3 regions of the Pelosinus sp. sgz500959 genome follow, and region 2 is predicted to be linked to each of the others. Evidence: riboswitches for the same ligand, from Rfam matches in the RefSeq annotation. Region 2 holds a riboswitch; each other region holds the start of a gene.
The links. A riboswitch is a leader RNA that binds a small molecule or an ion and turns the genes downstream of it on or off. The one in region 2 is predicted to bind glycine.

Region 1 (7,343 bases), 130 kb from region 2:
GTTTCATCGTCCCCCACAAAATCAAAAGAAACACAATCTGCAATCTCGGCGATCTTAGCTACTTCATCCTCCTCAATTAATCCTACATGAAGGTTGTAACGCCTGCCCTGCTTCACAGCCTTGAGCTGAGAAACATGCTGACCGATAGGAACGGTTCCATCAGCCTTACAGCCACCGCTAATCAAAAAACTTGTAGCATGACTCTCCTTGATAGCGGAAATCGGTAACATATGTTTTAAATAATGACCACTGCAGTGAGCGCAATTTTGCTCACACTCACTGCCTGTAACGCTAATGGATTTTGTCTGATGAGGATAAGCAAAACGCATTATCCTTTCCATCTTACAACCGGTTTACGAGCAGCCATGGTTTCATCCAAACGTCCAACGACTGTCGTATGAGGAGCACTCTTAATTTGGGTGGAATCCTCCTTGACTTCTTGGGCAATTTTTCTCATCACAGCAATAAACTCATCTAAGGTCTCTTTGCTTTCTGTATCTGTCGGTTCAATCATGAGAGCTTCTTCCACAATCATAGGGAAATAAATAGTCGGGGGATGATATCCATAATCTAAGAGGCGTTTGGCAATATCGAGTGTGCGAACTCCATGCTGAGTTTGCTCCTTAGATGTTAGAATACATTCATGCATACAAAAACGAGTAAATGGGGCATGATACTGTTGTCGTAACTGACTTAAACAATAATTGGCATTCAGTACAGCATCTTCACTCGCTTGGCGAAGACCATCAGGGCCTAAAGCGCGGATATAAGCGTAGGCACGGACAATCACCCCAAAATTACCATAAAAAGAATGTACCTTACCAATCGATTGGGGACGATCATGATCTAGACCATAGCTAGTGCCATTAAAAGTGAGTACCGGGGTTGGCAAAAATGGAATAAGACTACTCTTGACGCCAACTGGCCCTGATCCTGGACCGCCACCGCCATGTGGCGTACTAAAGGTTTTATGAAGGTTAAAATGGACAACATCAAACCCCATATCTCCAGGTCTAACAATCCCCATAATGGCATTGGCGTTAGCCCCGTCATAATATAACAAGCCACCTGCTTCATGGACAATGGCAGCAATTTCTTCAATCTTGGTTTCAAACAATCCTAGGGTACTGGGATTGGTTAGCATGAGAGCCGCTGTATCTGGCCCTACCACTGCGCGGAGTGCATCTAAATTGATCGATCCATCTGGATTTGATTTGATTTCCACGATTTCTAACCCGCATACCGCCGCCGAGGCAGGGTTAGTACCATGAGCGGAGTCAGGCACAATGACTTTATTTCTCCTTTCTCCTCGGTGACGATGATAGGCCCGAATGAGTTTTAACCCTACCAATTCACCATGGGCACCAGCAACTGGCTGCATAGTAACAGCATCCATTCCTGAAATTTCAGCAAGATACTGCTCCATATCATAAAGTAGTTCTAATGCACCTTGCACCGTTTCAGGCTGCTGCAGAGGATGAATCAAAGCAAAACCTGGATAACGAGCAATGTCTTCATTCACTTTTGGATTATACTTCATGGTGCAAGAACCCAAGGGATAGAACCCTGAATCGACTCCGAAATTTCGCTGAGATAATTGAGTATAATGGCGCATCAAATCCAGTTGACTGACTTCTGGCAGGGCAGCAGGATTTTTCCGCAAAAATTCTTGGGGAATGAGTGTGGTAATCTCTTCTTCTGGTACATCACATGTAGGCAAATCTACAGCACAGCGCCCTGCTTTCCCTATTTCAAAAATCAAGGATTTAGTTTTCCTCATACCATCGCCCCCAATTTTTCTACCAAACGGCTAATCTCTTCCTGTGTCCGATTTTCCGTTATGCACAGTAACATACAGTTTTTAAGTTCTGGGTAATAAAGGCCAAGATCCAATCCGCTAATGATTTTTTCCTGCAATAATTCTTTATTAATTTCAGCAATGGATTTTGGGCAGCGTATCACAAATTCTTTAAAGTAGCTCGCTCCAAATACAGCAGTGACTCCTTCTAACTTAGTCAGTTCACGATAGGCATAATGAGCTTTTTGCAGTGATAATTCAGCCACCCGATGTAATCCTTCCTTACCAACAGCACTCAAATATACGGCAGCTGTCAAAGCACATAAGGCTTCATTAGAGCAGATATTAGAAGTGGCTTTTTCCCGACGAATGTGTTGCTCTCTCGCCTGTAAGGTTAACACGAACCCTCTATTTCCATCGTGATCCACCGTTTGCCCTACAATACGACCAGGCATTTTACGCATTAATTTTTCCGTTGTCGCAAAAAAGCCTAGATAAGGACCACCAAAAGCAGTCGCAAGGCCCATGGATTGACCTTCCCCCACCACGATATCAGCACCCAATACACCGGGCGCTTCTAGAATCCCGAGAGAAATAGGGTCAACGGCTACGATTAGCAATGCTCCTTGAGCATGAGCCAAGTCAGCCAGTTTTTTTATATCTTCGATGCACCCAAAAAAATTAGGTGATTGGATGATAACAGCAGCAATCTGTTTATTAATGAGCGAGGTAATTTCTTTCTGACTCCCAGTACCATCTTCATAACCAAACTCTGTGATTGTATAGCCCCGATCCATTCCATAGGTAGTGAGGACGCTGCGATAATGAGGATGCACTGTATTTACGACCAGCACCTCACTGCGACCCGTAACACTGCAAGCCATCATAGCAGCCTCTGCTAAAGCCGTACCACCGTCATACATGGAAGCATTGGAAACTTCCATCCCTGTTAGCTGACAGATCATGCTCTGGTATTCCCATAAAGCCTGTAAGTACCCTTGAGAAATCTCTGGTTGATATTGAGTGTAAGCCGTATAAAACTCAGAACGTCTTATCACATGGTCAATTACACTGGGTATATAGTGATCATAAGCCCCTGCACCCAAAAAACAGGTATAATCTTGAAGGTTGACATTAACCCCTGCTAACTTTTGTAAGGATTTCACCAAATCCAGTTCTGACATGGCAGCAGGTAATTGCAGAGGATGATTAAATAATAACTGTGCTGGAATATCACTAAAAAGTTCTTCTACTCTCTCTACACCAATTGCATTGAGCATAGTACGTCGATCTTCTTGGGTATGAGGTAAATAGCTCCATGTCATGTTACTGACCTCCCGCCCCTATCAATTCTTCATATTCATCACTACTTAGTAATTCTCCCAGATCAGTTTCAGCGTCCATTTCGATGACAGCTAGCCACCCCTCACCGTAAGGATCTTCATTCATAATTTCAGGGGCATCCGTAAGGGCCTCATTGACTTCTACAATTACGCCGCCAACAGGTGCATAAATATCAGATACGGCTTTTACTGACTCGACTACCGAGAAACCCATCCCTACAGCAATATGGCTATCAATAGTCGGCACCTCAACAAAAACCACATCTCCAAGCTGAGATTGCGCATAATCAGTTATTCCGATCCTCGCGCGATTGCCCTCAATTTTTACCCACTCATGGTCCCGAGAATACTTTAATTCTGCTAGAATTTTCATCCTTATTTCCCCTCTCTTTTATAAAATGGCTTAGGAATGACCTGGGCAGCTACCCTTTTACCACGAATCTCTATCTCAAATTCCTGTCCTACTGCAGCAAACTCAGCTTCTACTAAAGCAAGCCCCATATTTTTATCTAAACTTGGCGAATAGCTTCCTGTGGTAACAGTCCCAATCCATCGCCCGTCAGCTATTACTGGATATTCTGCTCGAGCAATTCCCCGCCCAGTCACAATAAAACCGACAACTTTACGTTTCAAACCATTTTTCTTTTGTAGAGCCAAAGCGGCAGAACCGTTAAAATCACCTTTATCCAGCTTCACAAAGAAGCCAATCCCTGCTTCTAATGGTGAAATATCCTTCGACAATTCATGCCCGTAAAGGGGCAGACAAGCTTCAAAACGCAAGGTATCTCGACAACCGAGGCCTGCAGGTAACAAACCATAAGACTTACCAATGCTCATGATGCACTCCCATAAGGCAGCAGCATCTTCTGGACGACAATAAATTTCAAAACCATCTTCCCCAGTATAACCAGTTCTTGATACAAGAGTTTCCTTACCTGCCACCATGACCTTAGGTAAAAACCAATAATACTCTAGTTCGGCAAGAGGAGCATCAGTCAATTGACTCAAAATACTCTGTGCCAAAGGACCTTGCAGAGCTAGCTGGGCTGTCTGGTCAGATTGATTTATTAGTTCTATATCAAATTCCCTTTTATTCTCTACCATCCACTCCCAATCTTTTTCAATGTTAGCGGCATTAATGACTAATAGGTATTCCTCGTCACTATATTTATAAATCAACAAATCATCAACAACACCACCATCTGAGTAGCACATTGGCGTATACTGTATTTTATGATTGACGAGGCGCGCTATATCATTGGTGACTAAATTTTGTACATAAAGGAAAGCATCGGGTCCTTTAACACGAACCTCACCCATGTGTGAAACATCAAATAAACCAGCTTTTTCCCTCACTGCTCGATGCTCCTCTAAAATCCCAGTATACTGAACTGGCAATAACCAACCTCCAAATTCAACAATTTTGCCACCGTATTTTAAATGAGTTTCATATAGAGGTGTCTTGCGCCCTACTGTCATAATCCATCCTCCTCTTCTTTATTGTTTTTTAAAAATAAAGACAGAGACAAAGGCGGACGAATCCACCTTTGTCTCTGTCTGTTGTACCTGAGAGTTTTGCCTAACTAGGCTCCCCATCGGTGACGCCCATTTTACGGGCGTGCTCTCCAGAGTATAGTCAGGTTACGGTCCTCTTTGCCTGAGAGTTTGACAAAGTTCTTGCTCCTTCGGCGCCGCAGTTTGCGATCTCTCCCATAACCATCATTCTACACATTATTGTTTTTTCACATTTATAAATATTCTAACAAATTAGTTAATTTGTGTCAACATTATTTCATCCTTGCAATTTTGTCCCCTTATATCTTACTGATCACATTTTTTGCTATCGATGGTTGAGGTGGACTTATATACTATATGCTCAGCTTCTTGTTTAGGCATCTTGGCTAAGGCTTCATAATCATTGATTTTTCCAATATCCCACCAATCATAATCCTGGATAAAACCATATACCTCCTCTCTTTCATGTAATAAAACGGGGAAAACATCACCTGGCAAATCAACTTCCCTCTTATCTGGATTAAATCTTTCAATATAGGGAAAAATTGTTTTTTCTAATAAATAAGTTCCTGTACTGATTGGACGATCCAAGTTTTCTTTTTCAAGAAAATTTATTATTTTATTATGACTATCGATCTCCGCCAGTCCTACTTCCAAACGGTATCGAGTTGACAAAGCGACTGATACCATCCCATTGTGCTGCCTGTGAAATTCGATCAAGTCATGATAATCTAAGTGACAAATTGTATCTCCTGGTATAACTAAAAAATGTTCTTCCTCATGTAATCGGTCACGGGCACGCCAAACCTCTCCCGCCTTACCTGCAGGCACCAAGCCACGACTATATTGAATGTTTATACCCCATCTTTCTCCATTACCAAAATAATTCTCAATCTGTTCGCCCAAGTAACTGATAGCGAATATATACTCACGTATGCCATAAGAGATCAAGTACAGTAGTATCCATTCAAGTAGTGGCTTACCATGTAATGGCACCATGGGTTTTGGTATATAATCAGTAATTGGACGTAATCTTGTTCCTTTACCAGCCGCTAAAATCAATGCCTTCATTGAGAACTTCCCTCCATTAATGTTTCTGCCCAATCAGCGGCTACTTTGCTTCCTCCATATTTTTCTCCTAATGATTTGAGATGCTCAGCTCCTCTGCGATAACTGGGATTATTGATAATATTTTGTATTGCCTTCACCAAAATATCAGCTGTTAATGTTGCTTTGTTTAATACGATTCCCGCACCATACTCAGAAAGGACAGCACCATTGTCCTCTTGTTCTCCTATGGAAGGTACTACCACAGCAGGTGTTCCACAAGCAATACATGTCATCAAGGTGGACGATCCACCATGAAAAACAGTGACGTCGCTGGCCTTGATCATTTCAGTCCCTGGAACATAGCCTTTAATCATCGCATTATTTGGTGGATCATACTGTAAGATAACTTCAGGTTGGATTACCATACCAGTAGCGATAATCCCTGTTACCTCCGGTATTAATCTCAGAGCATCTAATACAATCTTTAAAAATTGTTCCCCAATCAGCGATGAACCCCCACCGATTGTTATGTAAACCATCAATTTATTTCGATCACCCATATGCATTTGCTTTAAGTCTTCCTTTTCCGGCAATTGATCAGGGTACTCTATTAATAAGGGACCAGTAAATCTAATCTTCTCTTTTATGCCCATGAATTTCTGCCCAAAATCTTCAAATGTTATTCCGCCACTGATCTCTGGCATACCTTCTAGAATAATGATATCTGCCATTTTAAAGACATCAATCATTCCGTCTATTATTTTTTCCGATTCTTCTTGTCCATTACCTTGCAGTCTATCGGCGAGCATCTGAAAAGTTTTCTCTCCATGCGGCTGCAAAAATACCATCATAGAAGGTATTCCCAATTGCTGAGCCGTTCGTGATCCACTAAGAGTACCACTAAGAATAAGATTGGGCTGTTCTCTTTTCCCGATCTCAATTTCAATTTTAGCAATTGCGTTCATTACTTCTTTCATTTTTGTAGTCATTTCTTCTTTTGGCATATTTAATCGCCGTTGCTCATCATTATAAACTTCCACCTCAGGCATATCTTCCACTTCAATGACATGGATTCCAAAGTCTTTAATAATAGAAACTAATTTACCAGCTGCAATAAATTGAATATCATGACCCCGGCGTTGCAGAGCCTTGGCTATTGCTATGACTCTCATTGTCTGCCCCATGATTGTACCTGTACCCATTTGTGCTGTGCATAAAACTTTCATGTAAAAAATCCTCCTTAACTTCGTTGACGATTAAATGCTGTTGGGAAAGGAATTCATCAAGCAAATTGTGAAAGTAATCTCTGTAATGTTCATAAATCATACTCCGCACTTCAGGTTTGGTGGGAAAATCATTGGTTTCACAGATTGACGCTTTCACTGAACCAAGCATATTCCCTAGTACTACAGCAATCAGCGGACTATGAATTTTTGCATAAGCGTAGATAAACCCTGCCGACGCAGAATCGCCGCAGCCTATCGTATCTACGACCCTCCCAACATCAGTCACTGGAACAGTTGCCCAGAATATTTTATCCTGACGCTGCCAGGCAACCAAAGATGACTGATCACCAAATGTAATCCAGCAGGCAACTAGCCCTCTTTTCACTATACTAAGGGCATATTGCAGATAAT
Region 2 (7,343 bases):
ATATCCCGTTTTTTAAACATACTATCATTTTTTTATTTAAGGAATGATAGTTCATCCATAGTTTTTTGGCTTCAGTAGTTGGTCCACCAGCTGGTGATGATGTCATTATTTGCTGATTTATATAACTCTCCTCTATACTCATCCCCCATGGCCAATTTCATCTAAAGCTATCTAACAAGACAGGTTCTTTCAAACTCGGATAGCTTATAACTTTATAGATTTTTCACTTTAATGTATCGTGCTGGCGTTATTTAAACACCTTCTACTAAACGATTTTCGTCCTCGGCCTCTTCTGCTTTCGATTTAACAATCTTATAAATCACACCAAGCATTATAAACCACACTGGGGTTATAAACAGTGCTACACGAGTTTCCTCATTAAGTGCCAAGGTAACTAGAACAAAAGCAAAAAATGCTAAAATTACATAGTTAATGATCGGATATAGCGGCATTTTGAATTTGCTTTTAGCAGCAAGTGCAGGATTGGTTTTCCGATATTTCAGATGACAAATCGTGATAATTGCCCAAATAAAAATAAAACAAAATGTTGATATACTGGTAATTAATACAAAGATTCCTTCTGGCATAATATATTGCAGGATAACCGCAATCAAGACGACAAATGTAGAGACGATTGTTGCATTCGCAGGTACTTGGTTAGAAGTCAATTTTTTCATTGATTCAGGTGCATTATTTTCTTTTGCCAGAGAGTAAACCATGCGACTTGTACTAAAAATACCACTGTTACAAGCAGATGCAGCCGATGTTAGGACAACAAAGTTTACAATTGTTGCTGCAGCTGCGATTCCCACTGCAGAAAAAACTTGAACAAAAGGGCTTCGTTCTGGACTAATGGAAGTCCAAGGGTATATGCTCATAATGACAAGAAGCGCTCCAATATAGAACAGAATCACTCGGATTGGAATATTATTGATGGCTTTAGGTATAACATTTTCTGGATCTTCTGTTTCACCAGCGGTTAAGCCAACTAATTCGATTCCCGTAAAAGCAAATACAACCATTTGAAAAGAAAGGATAAAACCGCTTAAACCATTAGGCATCCAACCACCATAACTCCAAAGGTTACTAAAGCTAGATACACCAGCATCGGTAGAAAAACCTTTAATAATCATAAATGTACCAATTACAATCAACGCCATAATGGCAACTACTTTGATTAAAGCAAACCAAAATTCCATTTCACCAAATAACTTCACAGCAGTAAGATTCATAATCAGCAAAATCATAAGAATGATAAGACTGGGAACCCATTGTGCAATACTCGGAAACCAGTACTGTATATAAAGACCAGCAGCCGTTACATCAGCCATAGCCAGTGAAATCCAGCAAAACCAGTAGGTCCATCCCGTAATAAATGCCGCTCGATCTCCCATATACTCACGTACAAAATCGACAAAAGAATTATACTTTAAATTAGAAAGCAATAATTCTCCAAGGGCACGCATTACAAAAAAGCAAATTAGACCTGTAATCATATAGGCAAATAAAATAGACGGACCTGCCAAATGAATGGATCTACCTGACCCTAGAAATAATCCTGTACCAATTGCACCACCAATTGCCAATAATTGAACATGACGATTTTTCAATCCTCTTGATAAATTTTGATTTTCTACCATATGTACTCCACCTTTTTAACTATTACTTTTTTTAATTGTTAGTACTGTAAATCCAATTTTAGAGACTTACGATTTGTTCATTTCTCCCAACGTATTTAACACCGACCTCAAAAAACACAGAAAGAGACCAGATTATAAAATCTGACCTCAACAAATACACTAATAAACCAAATGATTACATTTAGCTAAAAAAATACATAAAGAGACCAAATCATAAAATTTGGCCTCAAAATAAAACAGCTAATTTGCTCTGTCCTTTTACCTGAGAGATTCACTGATTTAAAATACATCAGCTTGCTCCTTCGGTGCTCTATTGAGGCTCTCCAGAGTTTCGTCCAATAACGGTCCTTTTACCTGAAAGCATTACATCTTCGGTGGATTAAAAATCTCTCTCCCGTCATCTTCATACGAAGTTCAGTATTAAATTTTCAGTACAGTTATACACTTTATCACCTATTTATACAAACGTCAACTTAAAATGTACATTTATGACACTAAGGGACGCTCCTTTTTTGACAACTTTATTGTGACAAAAAAAAGAACGTCCCTTAGTGTCCCGCAAAAAAAGAACGTCCCTTAGTGTCCCGCTGGCCACTTAAACGAGTCAGAGAACTGTCACTTGACTCATTACATTACCTGCCGGACTTTGAATAACCAGTCCATGTTCGCGTAACTGTTCCGCTCTCTTTTTCCGTACTAAAAAAGTTATATCAATAACTACTGGCCTCCTTCCGTCTTTCAAATCTGGCTCTTCTCCAAGCGACAGTTTATATGATCTAATATAACTATCACGTGCACGGGATAATAAATGTTGGAGGTTCTAAGTTATGACTAATAATGGATTACCCTTGAAAGTAGGCATATTTTTATTTGATGGTGCTGAGACAACGGATTTTATTGGACCCTATGATGTATTTTCCGCTGTAGATTTCATCTCATCCCAAGAGCAGACAACTCTATATCAGACATCGCGTACTCTGTATGAGATTTTCACTGTCAGCGAAACTAAAAAGGATCTGCACGTTATGGTAGGCGGATTAGTTGTTAAGGCAGAATATGATTTTAACGATTGCCCCGAAATTGATATCTTAGTTGTACCTGGTGGACTAATAACGGAGGAACTTTTAGCCAATACCAAGGTAATTAACTGGTTGCAAGATCAGAGTAAAAATACGATTATCACCTTATCCGTATGTAGCGGAGCCTTATTACTTGCCAAAGCAGGGCTCCTTAGCAAGTTGCCCGTAACAACACATCATCTATGCTTTGGTGACTTATTGGCTATAGATCCTACAATCATCTTGAAGAAAGATGAGAGATTTGTTGATAACGGCCAGATTATCACGGCAGCTGGAGTTACAGCTGGATACGACGCAGCAATGTATATCGTCGCTAAGACAGTCGGAGGTGATGCTTTCTTTAAAGCAGGCGAAATACTAGAATACGGAGATGCTTGGAAGAGCGTACAAAGACGCCTAGCTGGGCTACCTGTCCATCGCACAATTACCGATAAATGTATCAAATGCGGTAAATGCGCGAAAATTTGTCCACACGGTGCCGTTGTTCAGGGCGAAACTCAGTTTAGGATTGAACCAGAGTACTGTGTTGGTATAGGTCCATGCAACAAGGTATGTCCGGTAGCAGCTATTGAATCATCATTTTAGCTGGCAATTCAGTAAAATGATAATTGTTACTTATCCAGAACTTATATAAATATGCTATAACGCCAGGGAAAACAGTAAAAAGCTCTTCTCCCTGGCGTTACTATATAATGTAGAAACCACTATGAAGGTTCGTATTTATTTTGTAATGATATGCCAACTCTCTGATAAATAAAAAATTTACCTTATCTGCATAACCAAGCTTGAACTCTAAATCAACTCACTTAACCAAATCTGACGCAATAATCGGACAGCCGGATTGATATCCTCGTTCTTAATGGCTCCGAAACCCAAAAGAACAAGGGCTGTTTTACCGGGCGAGGATTCCACCCATATATTTTCACTACGAATATATACACCGGCTTGAACCGCCTTCTCTACCAAGTTTTCTGAGGACATTGACTGATTAAAATGCAATAGAATATGAAGACCGGCATTTCCCCCGGATACTGTCACAGCATCGCCGAAATGCTCTTGTAATGCTCGCAACAAAATATCTCTTTTTTTCTTAAACTGACGAAGCATTTTCCGCAAGTGACTTTCAAAAAGATTTTCCTTTAAAAACAGTTCTAGTGGTTTTTGAATAAGCAAAGGCACTGAACAAGCATAATTTTCATTTTTTTGTTGCAAGCGCAGCGCTAAACTTTTGGGTAATACCACATAAGCAATCCGCAAGGAAGGAGAGAGAATCTTGGAGAAGCTACCGATATAGATTACTTTATCTGGTGCCAATCCTTGTAAAGCCGGTGCTGGTTTTACATCATAACGTAGGTGGCAGTTATAGTCATCTTCAATAATCAAAGAATCCCGTTCATAGGCCCAATCAATAAGCTGCAGTCGCCGAGTTATGGACATAATTTGCCCTGTAGGGAATTGATGTGAAGGTGTTACATATACGGCCTGGGCATTGGTGGTTCGTAATGCTTTAACGTTAAGGCCATGGTGATTAACCGGCACGAGTGGCACCTGAAAGCCATAATTGGTAAAAGCTAAGTGGGCAGCAGCGAAACCAGGATCTTCCATGGCAATGAAGTCTGCTACCTTGCGGAGAAGCTGACAGACAACCGTAAGTCCATGGATCGTTCCAGAAGTAATCAATATTTGGTCGGCTGTACATCGGACATCCCGATATTCATATAAATACTTTACCAGTTCCTGACGTAGTCCAGGTTCTCCCATAAAGTCACTGTAGTTCAAAAATTGTTCGTTGTTTTGTTGCAAACAGAGGTTAGTTAATCGTTGCCATTGGGCAAAGGGAAAGGTCTGCTGGCTCAGATTGCCATACCGGAAATCATATAACATTCTGTCCGGCTGCAATTGATCAACAGGCGTGTCCGAAACAACTTCTGTATACGCAGAAAATTTAGTGTTATGAATTGTTTCTACGTAATAACCGCTACGGCTTTTGCCAACAATATAACCCTCAGATAAGAGTTGCTGATAGGCGGTGTCCACAGTATTCCTACTAATATGAAGTTCCGTCGCGAGGCGGCGGTTGGAAGGTAGTTTGGACTGCGCGCTGAGTTCACCACTTAGGATTTTGGCGCGAATTTGCTGGTAAAGCTGCTGATAGAGTGGTTTTTTACTGTCTGCAACTAATAAGTACATGTTACTCCTCCTTTAAAAACTACCGCCTATAAGTAGTTGACGATTATTGCTCACCGCGATTTCCCAAATTAGCTAAATCATCTTCATTTTTATTCCATACATACATAAAAACACCTGCCAAATTAACAGAAACTTGACTGGAGTTCTACTCTTTTCATCATTACAAATGATCCGGTTCTCCCCAACTAATCATAAACGCTAAAAAAGCCATTTGTCCATTACTAGACAAATAGCTTTTTACTGTTTCTGTAAAAAAATTCGGATTTGATTGGTGGAGGAAAGCCGTGACCTTGCAAATCCACCCTTTTTCATTTAGTTTTTTAGCTGCATAACTTGTTCTAATGATAACGCCGTAATATCTGCAATATCTTCGAGCGAAGAACCTTTACTTAACATACGCAATGCAATTTCTCGTTTACCTTGCTGAATCCCTTCTTCTTTAGCATAATGTAATGCAGATATCTGATCACGTAATGCCTTTTCACGCATCTCATACAGATAACGTTCCTTGTCACGCTTTAGGAAAATTTCTTCCGCTGTTAATGCTTTTTGAATAGCAGGCTCACTCATGACAATCTCCTCCATTTCTTGCTGATCGGCACTACCACCTAAGTAAGTTAACCATTTTTCAAGTCGTGTTTGCGGCTTGATGTGTAGCGATTTCCATTTCGGTAATTCCAAAAAATGAACCTCAATGTCACGATTTAAACGATACCCTGTCTTTATATCATATAACGCAAAAGTACTATGATGATTTTGGCTATCTGGTAAAAATGAAAATGCCAGTACATTAATAGTTACCGTACGGCAAAGTTCTTTATAGGTCTGACCGCTTTGCAGTTGACCTTGGTATAGTTTAGCCCAGTAATACAAGGTACGTTTGTCAATATCACGCTCATTAACGACTTGCACTTCAATATTTAGCAAGCTTCCATCATTTGCTTTACCCAAGATATCAAGACGAGATAATTTATCTTGCAAGTGCGTTGGGTCAAGTTCTCGCTCTGCCAATGTAATATCAACCAGTTCTTCACCATCGCTACTAGCCAATACAGAATTTAAAAAGCTTAGCAAAATATCTTTGTTTTCTTCCCTACCAAAAATCCATTTAAATAAATAATCATTCAAGCGATTCAGATCATAATTCATCTTTTCACGCCCTATAATTGAGTCCTTTTACTTTTATTATACAGGAAAATCCCATATCTATACTAGTAATATTTCCATTAAACAACGCTTAACACGATTAGAACATTCATCGACTAAAAATACAAAGAGACAGGTAGGCTTTATTTGAAACACCATCCCTGTCCCCCTGTTTCTCTCCCCCTGTTTCTAGAGGCAATCCACTAGAACATAATCTACTTAATTGCCTCTATTTTGTTCAAATCAGTATTTTTGAGATATTAAGACTGAAATATCAAGGGTTTTCGCACAGTCTGCCGTCCAATGTCATAAAGCTATAATGTAATTAAAAGGAAATAAGAAAATTTAAAATCCAAGAAAAAGTTTAGAATAAACAGCGAAAAAACTTGACTTTTTGAGAACACCCCAATAATCGAGATGAATACCTTTTTAATGGTATATCTTCTCATTGTTGGGTGATAACGATGTTAAAAAACTTCATGACTTCTCTTGAAAATGCCAGAACACAAATTAATGATTCTTTTTTTATGTTTGCCAACCGTACAAAGAGTACATATTTTACAAAAAACACCGCTAAAATGAGTTTCAAGGATGCAATATATTTTATTTTAAAAGGATTAAGAAAAACCCTACAAATTGAGGTAGATGATTGGTTTGAATTTTTAGGTGGAGAAAATACGATGACAAAACAAGCATTTTCACAGCTTAGACAAAAAATTAAACCTGATGCCTTTATGCAGCTTAATGATAACTATATACGTTGGTTTTACAGTGATGACAATTTTAAAAAATATAAAGGCTATAGATTACTTTCAATAGATGGCAGCATTACTGAAATTCCGAATACTGTTAATAACAGAGACCATTTTGGGTATTATCATAACCAAAGTGACAGGCAGCAGGCACGGGCAATGGTATGTGTGATATGTGACATAGAAAATGATTATATACTTGAATCAGATATCCGCACTTGGAAATCCGCTGAAAGAGATGCAGCAAAAGATCTTATTGGAAAGCTTGAGCTTAAAGGATTTAAAAATGACTTATTTTTGTTTGATAGGGGTTATCCATCAAAGGATATGTTTGATTTTTTTGAAAGCAAGCATATCAAATATTTAATGAGAGTAAAGGTTAATAAATTCCATCCTGAATTTGATAAAGCAAATGATCCGGATCAGATTATCACGCTAATTCATAAAAACAAGACACTAACATTGCGGATTATTAACGTTATTTTATCAACCGGTCAAGTAGAAAAGTTAGTTACCAATATTATGGATATTGATTT
Region 3 (7,343 bases), on a different contig from region 2:
CTAAATAGATAGCCAAAAAGCACTTGTAATATTACGAGTGCTTTTTTTTGCAATGATTATTATATTTTACCCCAAACAAGATATTCACTGACACGAAGGTTACGATATTGGCAACGAGCAAGGAGATACTATTAATATAGTATCCATATACTAACCACAGGAATACACCACCAATCATCATCACGAGCCATGTCCAAGACAAGTCATCTGTTGATTTGCTTTTTACTGTTTTAATGACCTGTGGGAAAAAAGCACATGTCGTCAAGATACCAGCGATCATTCCAATCATTTCAACCAACCGCAGAACCTCCTTTTTAGCGATAAGTATAAAAAAAGCTTGTCTTACGCCAAGCCTTAGTCATTCGTACTTACAATTCATAAAATGAACTATCTTTTGATTATACAAAAAAAATCTCGCTTATGCGAGACTTATTACTATTAATTCGGGGCAACGGAGCTCCCCCAACATCAATCAGCGTCCACCCTAACTCTGACCGATTATTAACTCCGTTGCTTCAAGAATTAGTATATCATAAAACTCATGACTATAAAAGGGAAAATAAACTTTTTTTACTAAATATTCAATATTTTTCTTTCTATTATCCTTTATAATCGATGTAAAAACCACGTCACTGCCAGTAAATCCGCGACACCACCCGGGCTAACATTATGAGCTATAAATTCAAAGTCTAGCTCCTCGCACTTTTTCTTTCCCTCAACAGTTTCCATGCCCCCAGCTGCCAACACATTTTGAACCTGCTGACGTACCCAAATGCGCATTTTATTCGGATCATGTCGATGCATCACCGTTGTATCATCAACACAAGTCATCAAAATTAATAAAGTCTGTACGAGGGCATCATTGATTGATAGCCCTTTATTCAGCCCTTGACGCAGAGCAGGTAATGCCTTATTCCTTACAGCAGGCAGACCATCTTCTAGCTCACCACGAATCCCCGTAATACCATATTGAATATATAGCTTCTCTCCTGCAGTCAGCATGGTTGCCTCTTTATTCGCTGCACACATCAGTTCTTTCTCTACAATTCCTGCCACCATCTGCCTGGTACTCCGCAGTACGCTTTCTGCTGTCACTAGACATTTCTGACCACTAAGCCAGCCTGCTACCCCTGCCATAATTCCTAGCAGAAAAATTAATCCTTTTTGAGTATTGATGCCATTTGTAGCGGCTAACATCGCTTTCTCGCCTTCTAAGCCAACAATTCGCAAAACCGGTAATAAGGATTCGATACTGCCCTCATGAATCATACCCGCCTGAGCGCATCGAGCCATGGGCATGACAAGAGCGGCTGAACTTGCCATGAAGCTATAAAAATCCATATCCTGATGAGCACCTGAATTGACCCGATCAACTAGACCAGGCGCAGGTGTGCATGTTACTTCATAGAGCATGGCTTCAACAGCTAATGTTCCTAATTTTTCAGCGACTGAACTGACCAATCGGGTCTCATAAGCTCGAAAATGATTGAGCATTTTCGCGACTGCCAATTGTATATCTTCCTGTGTATGTTTTTGTTCACGCATACACATTACAGTCTCACAACCACAGACAAAACATCCACGGCTTTGCCCTTGATCTTGACGAGATAAAAGTTGGCCAAATCCATCAAATACATCAATATCTAACAAACGAGCAAAAGGATATTCTTCTTCAATCTCCACCGTAATCTTTTTAATAAACGATCCTATATCCGTTGCTGCCAACAAGGCCTCAGGACCAGTCACTGCATTGACTTGTTCTTCACCAATGACGTTAAGCCGCCTTCTAACGGTTTGTACAGCATAATCTCTAAGCCTTCTCAGGATAGGCAGATCCTTCACAGGACCTGGCATATTGATTGTAATACTAACGAGAGCCGTTGCATACTTTTTTCTAAAATCTTTTTGCCTATTATAGCGAGCCTCTTTCCCGGCTAATATATCTTCTAATGTAATCTGCGGGTTTATCATATCCACACTCCATCTAACTCTCTACTTCTTTTGCACCGATGATATCATTTCAACCACTTTAGCAATTAATGTCTTATTCAAATATTGTCGATTTTTACATGTCAAAATATAATGGTTTAGTCTTTTTGCTGGGAAAATGATTGGAATACTACTGTTTTGAACATTTACATTCACATCTTCATTGGTAAATAATATTATACCTTCAACCCATACATTAATTCCATTCTCTTTTAAAAATTTTGATAATTTATAAACTTGCCCTTTCACTTGCTTCACTGGATTATTCATTTTTTTTGAATAACGGCCGCCACCTCGACCGACTTTAAGTTGCGTCCATTCTGAGGCTTCCGCATCACCAACGATCTTGCCATTATGATTTTTAACTTCAACAATATAAATGCCTTTCATTCCTACAATAATTAAGTCTGTTTCTTGACTATAATTTTGATATGAAATGGTGACATTCGTGAATACATGATAACCTTCAGGAAGTTTTAAAGCCTGAGCTAGCCCCAAATTTTCACCTTTAGCACCAAAGCGAAAAATAACACCTCGCTTAACAAAATAACTTGCAAGTACCATAAACATCATAATCGGCAAAAAATAGTACCACTTATTCACTTGAATTTGTTGGACAAAGATAATATAAAATGAAGTGATGACCAACACAAAAAAAATTAAACCAGCAATTAAATTTCGATTCGCTTTACCACCTAAGTTATTTCTTCCTTTGTGAAAATTAGCCATATTATTCTCCTAAGTTCTTTAAACTTTCCCCACACTCATCATTTATCATTATTTATTATTAATTCTGCCCAAAATCAAAAAAACCTCCATAAAATACAATATTCTCTTTTTTATATTTTAAGAATATTGCATTTATTTCGAAAATGCAAAAGGTTTTTTGATGTTTATGTCGAAGGCTGTCATTAATTAAGATAATTTGAGTCGATTCTATTGATTCTAATGTAATTAAATTAAAAAGGGGCGATGTGAAAATGATCATTCAATCTACACGTTTTGGCGAGTTAGATGTCATGGACACGGACATTATCAAATTCCCTCAAGGTTTACTTGGTTTTCCAGAGGAAAATGCCTTTGTTCTGATCCCCCACCACTCTGATAGCCCATTTGTTTTCTTACAATCAGTCTCAGAACCTAATCTCACATTTATCATGTTGGAAACTTTAAATATCTCAAATGAATATGAATTTTTACTGGATGATGCAGTTCTTGAAGAGTTACATTTATCACCTGATAATCCTCCCCTAGTCTATAACATTGTAACGACGGCAGAAAAAGAAGATGATATGACCGTTAATCTTTTAGCGCCTATTATTATCGATACGAAGCAACGCCTAGCAAAGCAAACTGTTTTAGAAAAAGTCCCTTACCAGACTCGCCATCGTATTTTTCCTGAAGGAACATTAAAGAAAATGAAAGAACTCCAATAAAAAATAAATGGGGTCAGGTTTGACTTGCTTCACAAATCAAACCTGACCCCATATTCCTTTATGGCTTAACAGTCGCCTTAAACATTTGTTTACCATCTTTCATTTCAATAATCACTGCATTTTTTACAGCGTCATGACTTTCATTGAGAGTCGTGGCTCCTGTAATTGCAGGATAATCTTTAGTTGCTGCTAACGCTTCACGAATTTTTTCTGGTTCAACACTATTAGCACGTTTGATGGCATCAATGAGTATGTTCGTTCCATCATAACTAAGTACAGCCATGGCATCTGGCGCTTGTCCATACTCTTGCTTGTAGGCTGCTACAAAAGCTTGTGAAGTTGCACTCGTATCATCCACTGCGTAATGGTTCGTAAAATAAGTATTGTTGAGGGATGCTGGACCTGCAATTTCAACTAGTTTAGGTGAATCCCAACCATCTCCACCAACGATTGGTGCTGTAATACCAAGTTCACGTGCCTGTTTTACAATTTTACCAACTTCTTCATAATAACCTGGAAGATAAATGACTTCAGGATTTAAGGCTTTCACTTTTGTCAAAATGGTTTTAAAATCTTGATCTTTTTGTAAGTAAGCTTCTTCCGCTAAAACACTGCCACCGCCTTTAGCAAATGCATCTTTAAAGAACGAAGCTAAGCCTTTACTATAATCACTACTGCTATCAACGAGCATAACAGCTTTATTAAGTTTCAATGTATTGAGTACAAAATTTGCTCCAACAGTTCCTTGGAAAGGATCAATAAAACATACACGGAAAGTATAATTCTTTACTTTACCAGTTTTTTCATCCACAGTAACCTTTGGATTGGTAGCACCGATTGCCATATAAGGAAGTTTGCTTGCTTCAGCTACGCTAGAAGTAGCAATGGCATTAGAGCTGGAAAAAATACCAGTTACAGCAACGACTCTATCTTGCGTCGCAAGTTTAGTCATCGCATTAGCTGATTCAGAAGGCTCACTTTTATTATCTGCAATGACGGCCTGAAGTTGTTTACCAAGTACGCCGCCTTTCGCATTTGCTTCTTTGATTGCCATCTTTGCTCCATTAGCGGAAGATGTGCCAAACGTTGCATTACCACCAGTCATTTCATTCAAAACACCAATTTTAATATCTTTGGAAGCGGAATTTCCGCACCCAGCTAACACACCAGTCATTAATAAGGCTACCATTGCTAAGACAACTAATTTCAAATTTCCTTTACTCATTCGAAAAATCTCTCCTTTTTTTTGCATTACACGAATTGCATTGATTTTCATCCTTCGACGTACTCTCCCGCTCCCGTACAAAATAAAAGAGCCAAATCACATCATGATTTGACTCTGGATAAACAAATAGGAAACACCAGCAGGTGTTTTCTGCATCACAATAGAAAAATAGCTATTCTTCTATCATGATTTTTGTCTCTGTCCTTTTGCCTGAGAGCTTTGCCAACAAAATAATTTTGTTGTATTTCACCTTCGGCGCCCTATGTGAGGGTCTCTCCAGAGTTCTGTCCATGTACGGTTTCTACTCGGTAATTCGAGTGCCTGAGAGTGTTATTCCTTCGGCGGGCCATTACAGCCTCTCTCCCGTAAACTTCATCCAGATAAACATATGTAGTTTTAGAAAGTACTTTTAAAGCAGTTTCTATTATAAAACAATGTATTGAATTATTCAATGGTAATTATGAAAGTTATTTATTTTTTTTATTTGACCGTATACAAAGGACCTTCCAGATCATCTGGAAGGTCCTGGTGAACATTCACTTTTAATTCAATTATAAAGTGCAAGCACCATCTACACTTAATACTGTTCCATTGATGTACTTAGCATCATCTGACGCCAAGAAGGCAAAAGCTGCTGCAATTTCTTCAGGCTCACCCAAACGTCCTGCAGGAACTTTAACTAAAATCCGATCTTGTAATACTTGCTCAGGAATCTTTTTCACCATATCTGTACCAATAAAACCAGGTGCAACACAATTGAAACGCAAACCAGATTTGGCCATTTCTTTTGCCCATGATTTGGTCATTCCAATTACGCCCCACTTAGTCGCTGCATAATTAGTTTGTCCCATGTTGCCATAAATACCAACTACAGAAGATGAAGTTAACACAACACCTGATTTTTGTTCCAACATAAATGGTAATACTGCAGAAGTACAATTAAATACACCAGTAAGATTTACGGAAATAACTGCATCCCAAGCATCTTTTGTCATTTTCTTCATCATGGCATCTTTTGTGATTCCTGCATTATTAATTAAAACATCAATTTTGCCAAAAGTTTCAATGGCTTTATCAATCATGTTCTTGACACTCTCTGGGCAAGACACGTCAACTTGAACATAAACTGCAGATGATCCTTTTTCTTCTACTTCTTTTACAGTCCCTGAACCATCAGCAAAATCAGCGACAACAATCTTGGCACCTTCTTCTGCAAATCTAAGAGCAGTACATTTGCCAATCCCATTAGCCGAACCAGTAATTAAAACAACTTTATCTTTTAAACCTCTCATCATAAAAACCCCTTCCATTCTATAATCTGTAATCCTGTACCTTAAACTTATGCAAATTTTATGCCAATATTTTTTTTAGCAATAAAGACTGACAAACTCAATCATTATCATCAATCGACTGTCTACTCTTTTTTATGCAACTTGATAACGTACTTAAGAATAGACAATACTTGTGTAGTATATTAGACACTTTAAAAAGATCCCTACAAATGATTTAGAGTTTAAATGATAAAGCACTCGTCGAGTTATCAACGAGTGCAGATTGATTTTTTAGTTACTGAATGTTATATTTCTTCATTTTTTGATAAAAACCAGATCGATGAATACCTAAGATTTTGGCAGCTTCACTCTTATTGCCCCCTGCAGTTTCCAATGCTTTTAAAATGGCTTGCCGCTCTGCATCGCCCATCATTCCAGCTAAGTTGTCTGCGCTGTCTACTTGGCTCTTTGCTTTGTTAATTTTTCTGAGCGCAGGTGCTAAATGTTCAGGTACAATAAAGACTTCATCCTCATCGATTAAATTGACTGCTCTTTCCAGTATATTTTCTAGTTCTCTTACATTTCCTGGCCAATTATAGTTCATCAGGAGTTGCAGAGTCGCTACCGATACCCCTTCGACACAATGTTGTACCTGTCGATTGATTTTCTTTAACAATACATTGCATAACATAGGAATATCCTCTGTCCGTTCCCGTAGTGGAGGAATATTAAGAGATACAATATTTAAGCGATAATATAAGTCTTGACGAAATTTTCCTTCCTCAATCATTTTTTCTAAATCTCGGTTAGTCGCTGCGATAATCCGTAAATCTAGCTTTAATGTTTTAGTTCCGCCGACACGCTCAAACTCTCTTTCTTGCAATACACGCAGCATCTTAGCTTGCATGGAAAGAGGCATATCACCAATCTCATCTAAGAAGATCGTCCCACCATTTGCCAGTTCAAACCGACCTGGTTTGCCGCCTTTTTTAGCACCAGAAAAAGCCCCTTCGTCATAGCCAAACAATTCCGATTCCAAAAGATTATCAGGTACTGCCGCACAATTGACTTTAATAAATGGGCCATTATGTCTTAAACTATCATTATGAATGGCATGAGCAAATAATTCTTTGCCAGTCCCACTTTCCCCTAAAATTAGAACAGTAGAATTACCTTTCGCTGCCTTAGCCCCAATGGCTTTCGTCCACTGCATCTTTTCACTCTCACCAATAATCGTATCAAAGGTATGCTTACCACCATACACTTTTCGTAGTTCTTCTTTATAATACTCTAATTCAAACTGCAACTTATTTAATTTAATTGAAAGTATTTTTAAATCTTTAACGTCTTTAAAAATAACCTTGCCTACAGCTCCAACGAGTTTTCCCTCTTTAATAATCGGAATTCGAGTCACTACACAAT

Region 1: linked by a shared signal. The riboswitch ahead of gcvT (glycine cleavage system aminomethyltransferase GcvT) and the one ahead of ACAN52_RS09180 (amino acid permease) in region 2 are both predicted to bind glycine.
Region 3: linked by a shared signal. The riboswitch ahead of ACAN52_RS15215 (ABC transporter substrate-binding protein) and the one ahead of ACAN52_RS09180 (amino acid permease) in region 2 are both predicted to bind glycine.

Annotation. Positions count from the first base shown of each region.
Region 1 covers NZ_JBGJZL010000005.1:148,489-155,831, reverse strand. Annotated here, with positions in the region: gene ACAN52_RS09725 (radical SAM protein) at 1-329, opposite strand, end outside; gene gcvPB (aminomethyl-transferring glycine dehydrogenase subunit GcvPB) at 329-1,780, opposite strand; gene gcvPA (aminomethyl-transferring glycine dehydrogenase subunit GcvPA) at 1,777-3,123, opposite strand; gene gcvH (glycine cleavage system protein GcvH) at 3,125-3,514, opposite strand; gene gcvT (glycine cleavage system aminomethyltransferase GcvT) at 3,517-4,620, opposite strand; glycine riboswitch at 4,776-4,864, opposite strand; gene ACAN52_RS09700 (NDP-sugar synthase) at 4,963-5,727, opposite strand; gene ACAN52_RS09695 (glycosyltransferase) at 5,724-6,932, opposite strand; gene ACAN52_RS09690 (carbohydrate kinase family protein) at 6,832-7,343, opposite strand, start outside.
Region 2 covers NZ_JBGJZL010000005.1:22,000-29,342, reverse strand. Annotated here, with positions in the region: gene ACAN52_RS09180 (amino acid permease) at 252-1,640, opposite strand; glycine riboswitch at 1,881-1,977, opposite strand; gene ACAN52_RS09175 (hypothetical protein) at 2,245-2,382, opposite strand; gene ACAN52_RS09170 (DJ-1/PfpI family protein) at 2,468-3,304, shown strand; gene ACAN52_RS09165 (PLP-dependent aminotransferase family protein) at 3,512-4,909, opposite strand; gene ACAN52_RS09160 (Rpn family recombination-promoting nuclease/putative transposase) at 5,222-6,058, opposite strand; gene ACAN52_RS09155 (IS4 family transposase) at 6,520-7,343, shown strand, end outside.
Region 3 covers NZ_JBGJZL010000009.1:137,252-144,594, forward strand. Annotated here, with positions in the region: gene ACAN52_RS15190 (nitrite reductase) at 1-8, shown strand, start outside; gene ACAN52_RS15195 (SemiSWEET family sugar transporter) at 32-289, opposite strand; gene citG (triphosphoribosyl-dephospho-CoA synthase CitG) at 607-1,971, opposite strand; gene ACAN52_RS15205 (nuclease-related domain-containing protein) at 1,993-2,718, opposite strand; gene fliW (flagellar assembly protein FliW) at 2,970-3,425, shown strand; gene ACAN52_RS15215 (ABC transporter substrate-binding protein) at 3,484-4,650, opposite strand; glycine riboswitch at 4,839-4,940, opposite strand; glycine riboswitch at 4,947-5,026, opposite strand; gene ACAN52_RS15220 (beta-ketoacyl-ACP reductase) at 5,202-5,945, opposite strand; gene ACAN52_RS15225 (sigma 54-interacting transcriptional regulator) at 6,217-7,343, opposite strand, start outside.